DNA from 2 places in the Arthrobacter sp. D1-17 genome. Region 2 is predicted to be linked to the other one. Evidence: riboswitches for the same ligand, from Rfam matches in the RefSeq annotation. Region 2 holds a riboswitch; the other holds the start of a gene.
What was found. Region 2 has a riboswitch for glycine ahead of gcvP (aminomethyl-transferring glycine dehydrogenase). Riboswitches for the same ligand answer to the same signal wherever they lie in the genome.

Region 1 (4,207 bases), 900 kb from region 2:
CATATCCAATGGACACAGGCCAGGGGACCCGCGGCCGCCCAAGCCGCACCGCCTCCGCTGCGAAGAATGCGGCACCGAGCACAACCTGGCCATCCGGGCAATAACGGCATTGGCAGCCGGTGACGGCGACTTGGTCACGGTCGCCTACACCTGCATGGACTGCCTGCACTTTCATGAACATACCGCGTACATGGGCGACGTCACGGCAGCTTTGCGGCAAGTGCTCTGGACCCCGGACGTACTCATTTTCGGTGAGGAGTACATCCACTGCGGCTGCCCCATGGAGATAACCGGCCACGAGCTCGAGGTGCTGCATTACTGGTTCAGCAACGGCCCTTTTCCCGGCCGGCTGCGCAGCGTCTTGCTCCCCGTTCAGATGCTGGACTGCACCTGCGGCTTCCGGCTGGAAATTCCGGAGTGAGATGGAAGTCCACTGGCACCGGTGCTTATCGTTGCCTCACAACGCGTGAACCGAAAGCCAAGGCCGGAAGGGAACCGTACTCATGGTGAAAATAGCAGTGGTCGTCGGCAGCACACGGCCCCAGCGCCGCAGCAAACAAGTTGCCGACTGGGTGCTTTCAAGGGCTTCTGCCCGGGGCGGTGCAGAGTTCGAAATGCTCGACCTCGCAGATTATGACCTTCCGCTGCTGGATGAACCAATGCCGCCTTCTATGGGGAATTACACGCAACCGCATACGAAAGTCTGGGCCGGGGCCGTCTCAAGGTTCGACGGTTTTATCTTCGTGACGGCCGAATATAACCACTCCGTTCCCGGTGCTTTGAAAAATGCTTTGGATTACCTCTACGCGGAATGGAACAACAAGGCTGCGGGGTTTGTCAGTTACGGCAGCGCCGGCGGGGTGCGTGCTGTCGAGAACCTCCGGCTGATCACTGCCGAACTACAAATGGCCGGAGTGCGCGCTCAGGTGGCGTTGCCCTTCACCACCGAATTCGAGAATTTCACCACCTTCACCCCGAGTGAAAGCGCCGAAGAAGCTTTGGAGCCGCTCCTGGAGCAGCTCATCTCCTGGTCGACGGCGCTCAAGACGACACGCCTCTGAGCTGGGAAACGGCGGCCGGATATGTCCCCACCATCGCTGTTCGAGGTTGTCGAAGCTGTAAAGGTCAATGCCTGCAGGAGGCGGACGCGCGGCGGAGAGCTTGGAGATAAGGGACTCGGAAGAGTAGCTCCCTGAGGTCAGGAGCCTGCGGGAGAGTGGGTTCAGTGTGGTCTTGGTCACGGGCAGGTGTCAAAGCGAGACCTGTGTGCAGGTGTCCTGGCCGGTTCGAATCGAATGCTTCAAGAGCCGTCTACGGCCTCGATTTGGCCTCCGAGAAAATCTCCGGTAAGTTGTGAGCCGAATCACCACATTTTTATAGCCTTTCGAGCCGTGGCGGGAGAGTCCTCCCAGTCATTCACCGGGCAGGCGCCGTAGGAGCAAATCCTCCCCAGGAATCTCTCAGGCCCATGTACCGCTGCGGCGAGGCAACTCTGGAAAGCAGTCAGGCGACGTCCTGGCTCACCGACGGTGCAAGCGGAAGACCATCTCCGCGGAATCTCTCAGGTCCAATACAGAGCGGGGAGGAACCCAACCGACGCCGCGCCCCTCAGGGCCGGCCAGACCTGGAGTTCCTCATGACGATTCAATCGCTTCCGTCAACTTTTGCCGACCGGCACATCGGTGCCCGGCGCCAGGCCGACGTTGACATCATGCTCAAGAGCATCGGTTACGACTCGGTCGATGGCCTCGTTGAAACGGCCGTCCCGGCCTCCATCCGCCAAGAGAACGCCCTGCAACTCACCGCCGCGCTCAGCGAAGTCGAGGTCCTCGCCGAGCTCCGCAGGCTGGCCGCGAAGAACAAGACCGCGGTTCAGATGATCGGTCAGGGCTACTACGACACCGTGACGCCTCCGGTGATCCGCCGCAACATCCTGGAGTCCCCTGCGTGGTACACGGCCTACACCCCGTACCAGCCGGAGATCTCCCAGGGCCGCCTTGAGGCGCTGCTGAACTTCCAGACCATGGTCCAGGACCTCGTTGGCCTGCCAATCGCCAATGCCTCGCTGCTGGATGAAGCAACGGCGGTGGCCGAGGCGGTGCTGCTGATGCGCCGGGCCAACAAGAACAAGCAAGCCCGCGAGGGCAAGACCGTCCTGGACGCTGACTGCCTGCCGCAGACCATCGCCATCGTCAAGGGTCGCGCCGAGGCGCTGGGCTTCGAGGTCGAGGTCGCGGATTTGTCCTACGGACTGCCTGACGGTGACATCAACGGCGTCGTCCTGCAGCAGCCCGGAGTCTCCGGCCGGGTCTGGGACCAGTCCCCCGTGATTGCCGCCGCCAAGGAACGTGGTGCCCTGGTCACGGTCTCAGCTGACCTGCTGGCCCTGACCCTGATCACGCCTCCCGGCGAGCAGGGCGCGGATATCGCCGTCGGGTCCGCGCAGCGGCTGGGTGTGCCGCTGTTCTTCGGCGGACCCCACGCCGCCTACATGGCCGTGCGCACCGGCATGGAGCGCACGCTCCCCGGCCGCATCGTCGGCGTCTCCAAGGACAACGCCGGTGCCACCGCTTACCGGCTGGCGCTGCAGACCCGGGAGCAGCACATCCGCCGTGAAAAGGCGACGTCCAACATCTGCACCGCGCAGGCGCTGCTGGCCATCGTGTCCTCCTTTTACGCCGTCTACCACGGCCCTGACGGCCTCAAGGCGATCGCTGAGACGGTCCACAACAACACGCGCGTCCTGGCCGCCGCCCTGAAAACGGCAGGCCGCGAACTGGTCAGCGAGTCCTTTTTCGATACCCTCACCGTGCGCGTCCCGGGCAAGGCCCGCAGGGTCATCACCGCCGCGGAAGCCCTCGGCATCAATCTGCGCTTCGTTGACGAGGACACCGTGGGCGTCTCCGTTGATGAGACCACGACGCCGGCAACCCTGTCCGCTGTTGCCGTCGCCTTCGGCGCCGGGCCCGTGCGTGACGCAGCAGGCTTTGACCTGCCCAAGTCCGTCCTGCGCACCTCCGGTTACCTGGAGCATCCGGTGTTCAATACGCACCGGTCCGAGACGCAGCTGCTGCGTTATATCCGGCGGTTGTCGGACCGTGACCTGGCGCTGGACCGCACGATGATTCCGTTGGGGTCCTGCACGATGAAGCTGAATGCGACGGCCGAGATGGAGGCCATTTCCTGGCCGGAGTTCGCCTCGATTCACCCGTTCGCGCCGGATTCCCAGACGGCGGGCTGGCGTGAGCTGATCGCTGATCTGGAGGCGCAGCTGACCGAGATCACCGGCTATGACCAGGTCTCGATCCAGCCCAATGCCGGGTCCCAGGGTGAGCTGGCGGGTCTGCTGGCGATCCGCGGTTACCACCGGTCCCGTGGCGAGGGACAGCGGAACATTTGCCTGATTCCGGCCTCGGCGCACGGCACGAACGCTGCCTCGGCGGTGCTGGCGGGCATGAAGGTCGTGGTGGTGGCCACCGCGGCGGACGGCACCATTGACCACGCGGACCTGTACGCGAAGATCGAGGCGCACAAGGACGCGCTGTCGTGCATCATGATCACCTACCCCTCCACCCACGGGGTGTACGACGGGGACGTCCGTGAGGTCTGCGACGCGGTGCACGCCGCGGGCGGGCAGGTCTACGTTGACGGCGCGAACCTTAACGCCCTGGTGGGGCTGGCCCAGCCGGGCAAGTTCGGCGGGGACGTGTCGCACCTGAACCTGCACAAGACCTTCTGCATCCCGCACGGCGGTGGCGGGCCCGGCGTCGGCCCGGTCGCGGCCAAGGCGCACCTGGCACCGTTCATGCCCGGCAACGCGGCGTCCTGGAGTGAGGGTGATGACGTGCCGATCTCGGCCTCGCGCTTCGGCTCCGCCGGGGTGCTGCCGATCTCCTGGGCGTACGTGAAGCTGATGGGCGGGGACGGGCTGACCGAGGCCACGAAGTCGGCGCTGCTCGCGGCGAACTACGTCGCTGCGCGCCTGGATGAGCACTTCCCGGTGCTGTACACCGGTGAGGGCGGCCTGGTGGCGCACGAGTGCATCCTGGACCTGCGCGAACTCACGGCCCGGACCGGTGTCACGGCCGAGGACGTGGCCAAGCGCCTGATCGACTACGGCTTCCACGCCCCCACCCTGGCGTTCCCGGTGGCCGGGACCCTGATGGTGGAGCCGACCGAGTCCGAGGACCTGGCCGAGATCGACCGG
Region 2 (4,207 bases):
TCTTCGCGTACAGGTCCGCGTGGTCAATGGTGCCGTCCGCCGCGGTGGCCACCACCACGACCTTCATGCCCGCCAGCACCGCCGAGGCAGCGTTCGTGCCGTGCGCCGAGGCCGGAATCAGGCAAATGTTCCGCTGGCCCTCGCCACGGGACCGGTGGTAACCGCGGATCGCCAGCAGACCCGCCAGCTCACCTTGGGACCCGGCATTGGGCTGGATCGAGACCTGGTCATAGCCGGTGATCTCGGTCAGCTGCGCCTCCAGATCAGCGATCAGCTCACGCCAGCCCGCCGTTTGGGAATCCGGCGCGAACGGGTGGATCGAGGCGAACTCCGGCCAGGAAATGGCCTCCATCTCGGCCGTCGCATTCAGCTTCATCGTGCAGGACCCCAACGGAATCATCGTGCGGTCCAGCGCCAGGTCACGGTCCGACAACCGCCGGATATAACGCAGCAGCTGCGTCTCGGACCGGTGCGTATTGAACACCGGATGCTCCAGGTAACCGGAGGTGCGTTCGACGGCGGGGTCAAGAGCGAAACTGCCCGGGGCTCCCACTGCCGTGGCGCCGAAGGCGGCGAGTACGTCCGCCACGATGGCCGGTGTGGTTGTTTCATCCGTGGAGATGCCGACGGTGTCGGCGTCGATCACGCGGAGGTTGATCCCCTTTTCTTCTGCTGCGGCGATGATGCCGGCCGCCTTGCCCGGAACGGAAACGGTCACGGTGTCGAAGAAACTGTTGTGCAGGACTTCCAAGCCGGCTGCCTTGAGCGATGCCGCGAGAACCTTGGCGTGGCTGTGCGCGGTCTCGGCGATCGCCTTCAGCCCCTCCGGTCCGTGGTAGACCGCGTACATCGACGCGACGATAGCCAACAGCGCCTGCGCGGTGCAGATGTTGGAGGTCGCCTTTTCACGGCGGATGTGCTGCTCCCGGGTCTGCAGCGCGAGGCGGTACGCGGGCACTCCGGCAGAGTCTTTGGAGACACCCACCAGGCGGCCGGGCAGGGAGCGCTCAAGGCCCTTTTGCACTGCCATATAGGCGGCGTGGGGTCCGCCGTAGAACAGCGGCACACCCAGCCGCTGCGCGGACCCGACGGCGATATCCGCGCCCTGCTCGCCGGGAGGCGTGATCAGGGTCAGGGCCAGCAGGTCAGCTGAGACCGTGACCAGGGCACCACGTTCCTTGGCGGCGGCAATCACGGGGGACTGGTCCCAGACCCGGCCGGAGACTCCGGGCTGCTGCAGGACGACGCCGTTGATGTCACCGTCAGGCAGTCCGTAGGACAAATCCGCGACCTCGACCTCGAAGCCCAGCGCCTCGGCGCGACCCTTGACGATGGCGATGGTCTGCGGCAGGCAGTCAGCGTCCAGGACGGTCTTGCCCTCGCGGGCTTGCTTGTTCTTGTTGGCCCGGCGCATCAGCAGCACCGCCTCGGCCACCGCCGTTGCTTCATCCAGCAGCGAGGCATTGGCGATTGGCAGGCCAACGAGGTCCTGGACCATGGTCTGGAAGTTCAGCAGCGCCTCAAGGCGGCCCTGGGAAATTTCCGGCTGGTACGGGGTGTAGGCCGTGTACCACGCAGGGGATTCCAGGATGTTGCGGCGGATCACCGGAGGCGTCACGGTGTCGTAGTAGCCCTGGCCGATCATCTGTACAGCCGTCTTGTTCTTCGCGGCCAGCCTGCGGAGCTCGGCGAGCGCTTCAACCTCGCTCAGCGCCGGAGACAGTTCCAGCGCAACATCCTGCCGGATGTCCTTGGGAACGGCGGTGTCAACCAGGGCATCAACGGTGTCGAAGCCCACAGCCTTGAGCATGGCGGCAACATGGGCTTCGCGGCGGGCTCCGATGTGCCGGTCGACGAAGGTGGCGGAGGCTGAATGTACGGTCAAAGGAACTCCATAACTAAGGCGGCGCGGGTACGCCACAGTGATTCGGGTTCCTCCCCGCTCTGTATTGGACCTGAGAGTTTCCGCGGCGCGCATCGTGCGCGGCGCCGCTTGCACCGTCGGTGAGCACAGCGTGTCCTGAGTTGTCGGGTGATCCCGGGCCTTACGGCCGACAGCCTGCTACTTTCCAGAGTTGCCTCGCCGCGGCGGTACATGGGCCTGTGAGATTCCTGGGGAGGGTTTGCTCCTACGGCGCCTGCTTGTACCTACTTGCAGGACTCTCCCGCCGCAGATCAAAGGCGTATTCAGTTAGCCGTGGCATCAGCCACACCGGCCATTCTCCTACGTCCCGAACCCGTCCGCAAACTGCAGCAGCGGCGTCCGGGCCCGCGGCCGGCCGACGCCGCGCAATCATCGGGTTCCCCGCGGGAAAGCGCTCTTCAGCCCCGGAGCCGCGCCAGCGCGGAGAGCAGGCTTTCGCCGTCGGCAGCCGTTTCTGCGGCGGTCGCGGCGGGCCCGATGGAGAGCATTGCATTGAAGTACACGCCGTCACCCATATACAGGACCGCCTAGGCGAGGTCGGGTCCCACGTCCTTGGCAATCTCGTCCAGCCACCGCTGCTGGATGCGGGCGAACCGGCGCCGGGTTTCCTCGTGGGCCACTTCCGCCAGTCGCGTGGAGGCGACGATGGCAGGGTCCAGTGGGTGTCCGCCCAGACGGAGGACCTGATGAAGTAGGCGGCCGCCCCTTCGGGCGCGGTGGACATGGCCTGCGCATCGGCTTCGGCGTACTCGTCCAGGCGATCCAAAAGGACGCCGATCAGCGCTTCCTTGTTCGGGAAATGGTAGAGCAGCCCTCCTTTGGAACACCCGCGCGGGCCTCTACGGAATCAAGGAACTTGCCACCGCAGGCCTCGGGGGCGCCGGTTGCCGTCATCGCCTTTGGCGCATTCATGGGCTGGGCATTTGTCCGGCGGCAGAAGCGCCTGGCGTCGCCCCTCCTGGACCTATCGCTTTTCAGCAACCCCGACTTCAGCACGGCCATCACGGCCAATGTCCTGGCGCTGTTCTCCTACAACGGCTTCATCCTGTTCCTGGCGCAGCACCTGCAGCTGCAGCTGCTGGAGGGCATGTCCCCTTCGGCATCTGGAATGGCCATGCTTCCCGCCCTTGCCGCGATGGTGATGGCCGGGCTGCTCGTGGTGCCGCTGGTGAAAAAGCTGCGCCCCGGGTTTGTTGTGGCCGGAGGCCTGTTCCTCAGCGCTGCGGGCTACAGGCTCGTCGCCCTAGACGACCATTCATCAGGGCCGGGGCTACTGCTGGGCGCACTGCTCCTGCTGGCCGTCGGCGTGGGCGGGGCGGAGACAATTTCCAACGACCTGATCCTTGGGGGCAGTTCCGCCAGCCAGGTCAGGGGCAGCCGCGGCGATTTCGGAAACAGGCTATGAGGTGGGTCCCTGCTCGGGACAGCCGTGCTGGGATCCATCCTCACGGCCTCGTATCAGCAGCATCTGGCGCTGCCACCTGCGGTCGTGGGCACTTCCCCCGAGACGGCGCCGGCCGAAGCGCTGGCCGGCGCAGGCGAAACACTCGCGGGCGCGGTGGAACTGGCCGGGATGCTGCCGGCCCCGGCTTCCGAGGCTCTCGCAGAGGCTGCCCGCACGGCTTTCGACTCGGGCGTCCACATCATGCTGCCATCGCGCTGGTACTGATGGCAGCAGCGGCCGTCCTGTCCGCCGTCGGGCGGTGCCGACCCAAAAGAGGGCCTGCACAAAAGGGGCCTGCACAAAGGTGTCCGGCACAAAAACAGCCCCGGAGCTCGTTCCGGGGCTGTTTTGCCTTTGCGGCCGGGCCGCAGCACGCGAAGTTACTTGCCGTCAGGCTGCGTGACGCTGGCGGTGGGCTTCATGTTCTCAGCACTCAGCATCCAGGCGAACTGCTCCAGCTTCTCGATGAAGGTGTGGAGCAAGTCAGCAGTGGTGGGGTCTTCCTCATCCACCTCGTCATGGACTTTGCGCATGGTGCCGACCGCGGCTTCCAAGGCGGCAACAATCCGCTCGGCCGCGTCCTGGGTGCTGATAAGGCCGTCCGGGAAGCGGGCAAGGTTGGTGGACTTGGCCACCGTCTCGCTGCGGCCGTCGGGCAGCGCATGGAGTGCGCGCATCCGCTCCGCGGTGTCGTCAGCGAAGGTCCTCGCGGCGTCCACAATCTCGTCCAACTGCAGGTGGAGGTCCCGGAAGTTGGTCCCCACGATATTCCAGTGTGCCTGCTTGCCCTGGAGGTGCAGCTCGATCAGGTCCGCGAGCACAGCCTGCATGTTGTTGGT

Region 1: it holds a riboswitch for glycine, as region 2 does, so the genes downstream of both, gcvP (aminomethyl-transferring glycine dehydrogenase) here and gcvP (aminomethyl-transferring glycine dehydrogenase) in region 2, are expected to answer to the same signal.

The regions. Positions count from the first base shown of each region.
Region 1 is NZ_CP096382.1:189,556-193,762, reverse strand. Features, by position in the region: gene M1E01_RS00905 (hypothetical protein) at 1-421, shown strand, start outside; gene M1E01_RS00900 (NADPH-dependent FMN reductase) at 519-1,061, shown strand; glycine riboswitch at 1,386-1,486, shown strand; glycine riboswitch at 1,487-1,586, shown strand; gene gcvP (aminomethyl-transferring glycine dehydrogenase) at 1,637-4,207, shown strand, end outside.
Region 2 is NZ_CP096382.1:3,442,926-3,447,132, forward strand. Features, by position in the region: gene gcvP (aminomethyl-transferring glycine dehydrogenase) at 1-1,885, opposite strand, end outside; glycine riboswitch at 1,935-2,079, opposite strand; glycine riboswitch at 2,080-2,178, opposite strand; partial or broken gene M1E01_RS15885 (TetR/AcrR family transcriptional regulator) at 2,323-2,753, opposite strand; partial or broken gene M1E01_RS15890 (MFS transporter) at 2,762-3,622, shown strand; gene M1E01_RS15895 (Dps family protein) at 3,749-4,207, opposite strand, start outside.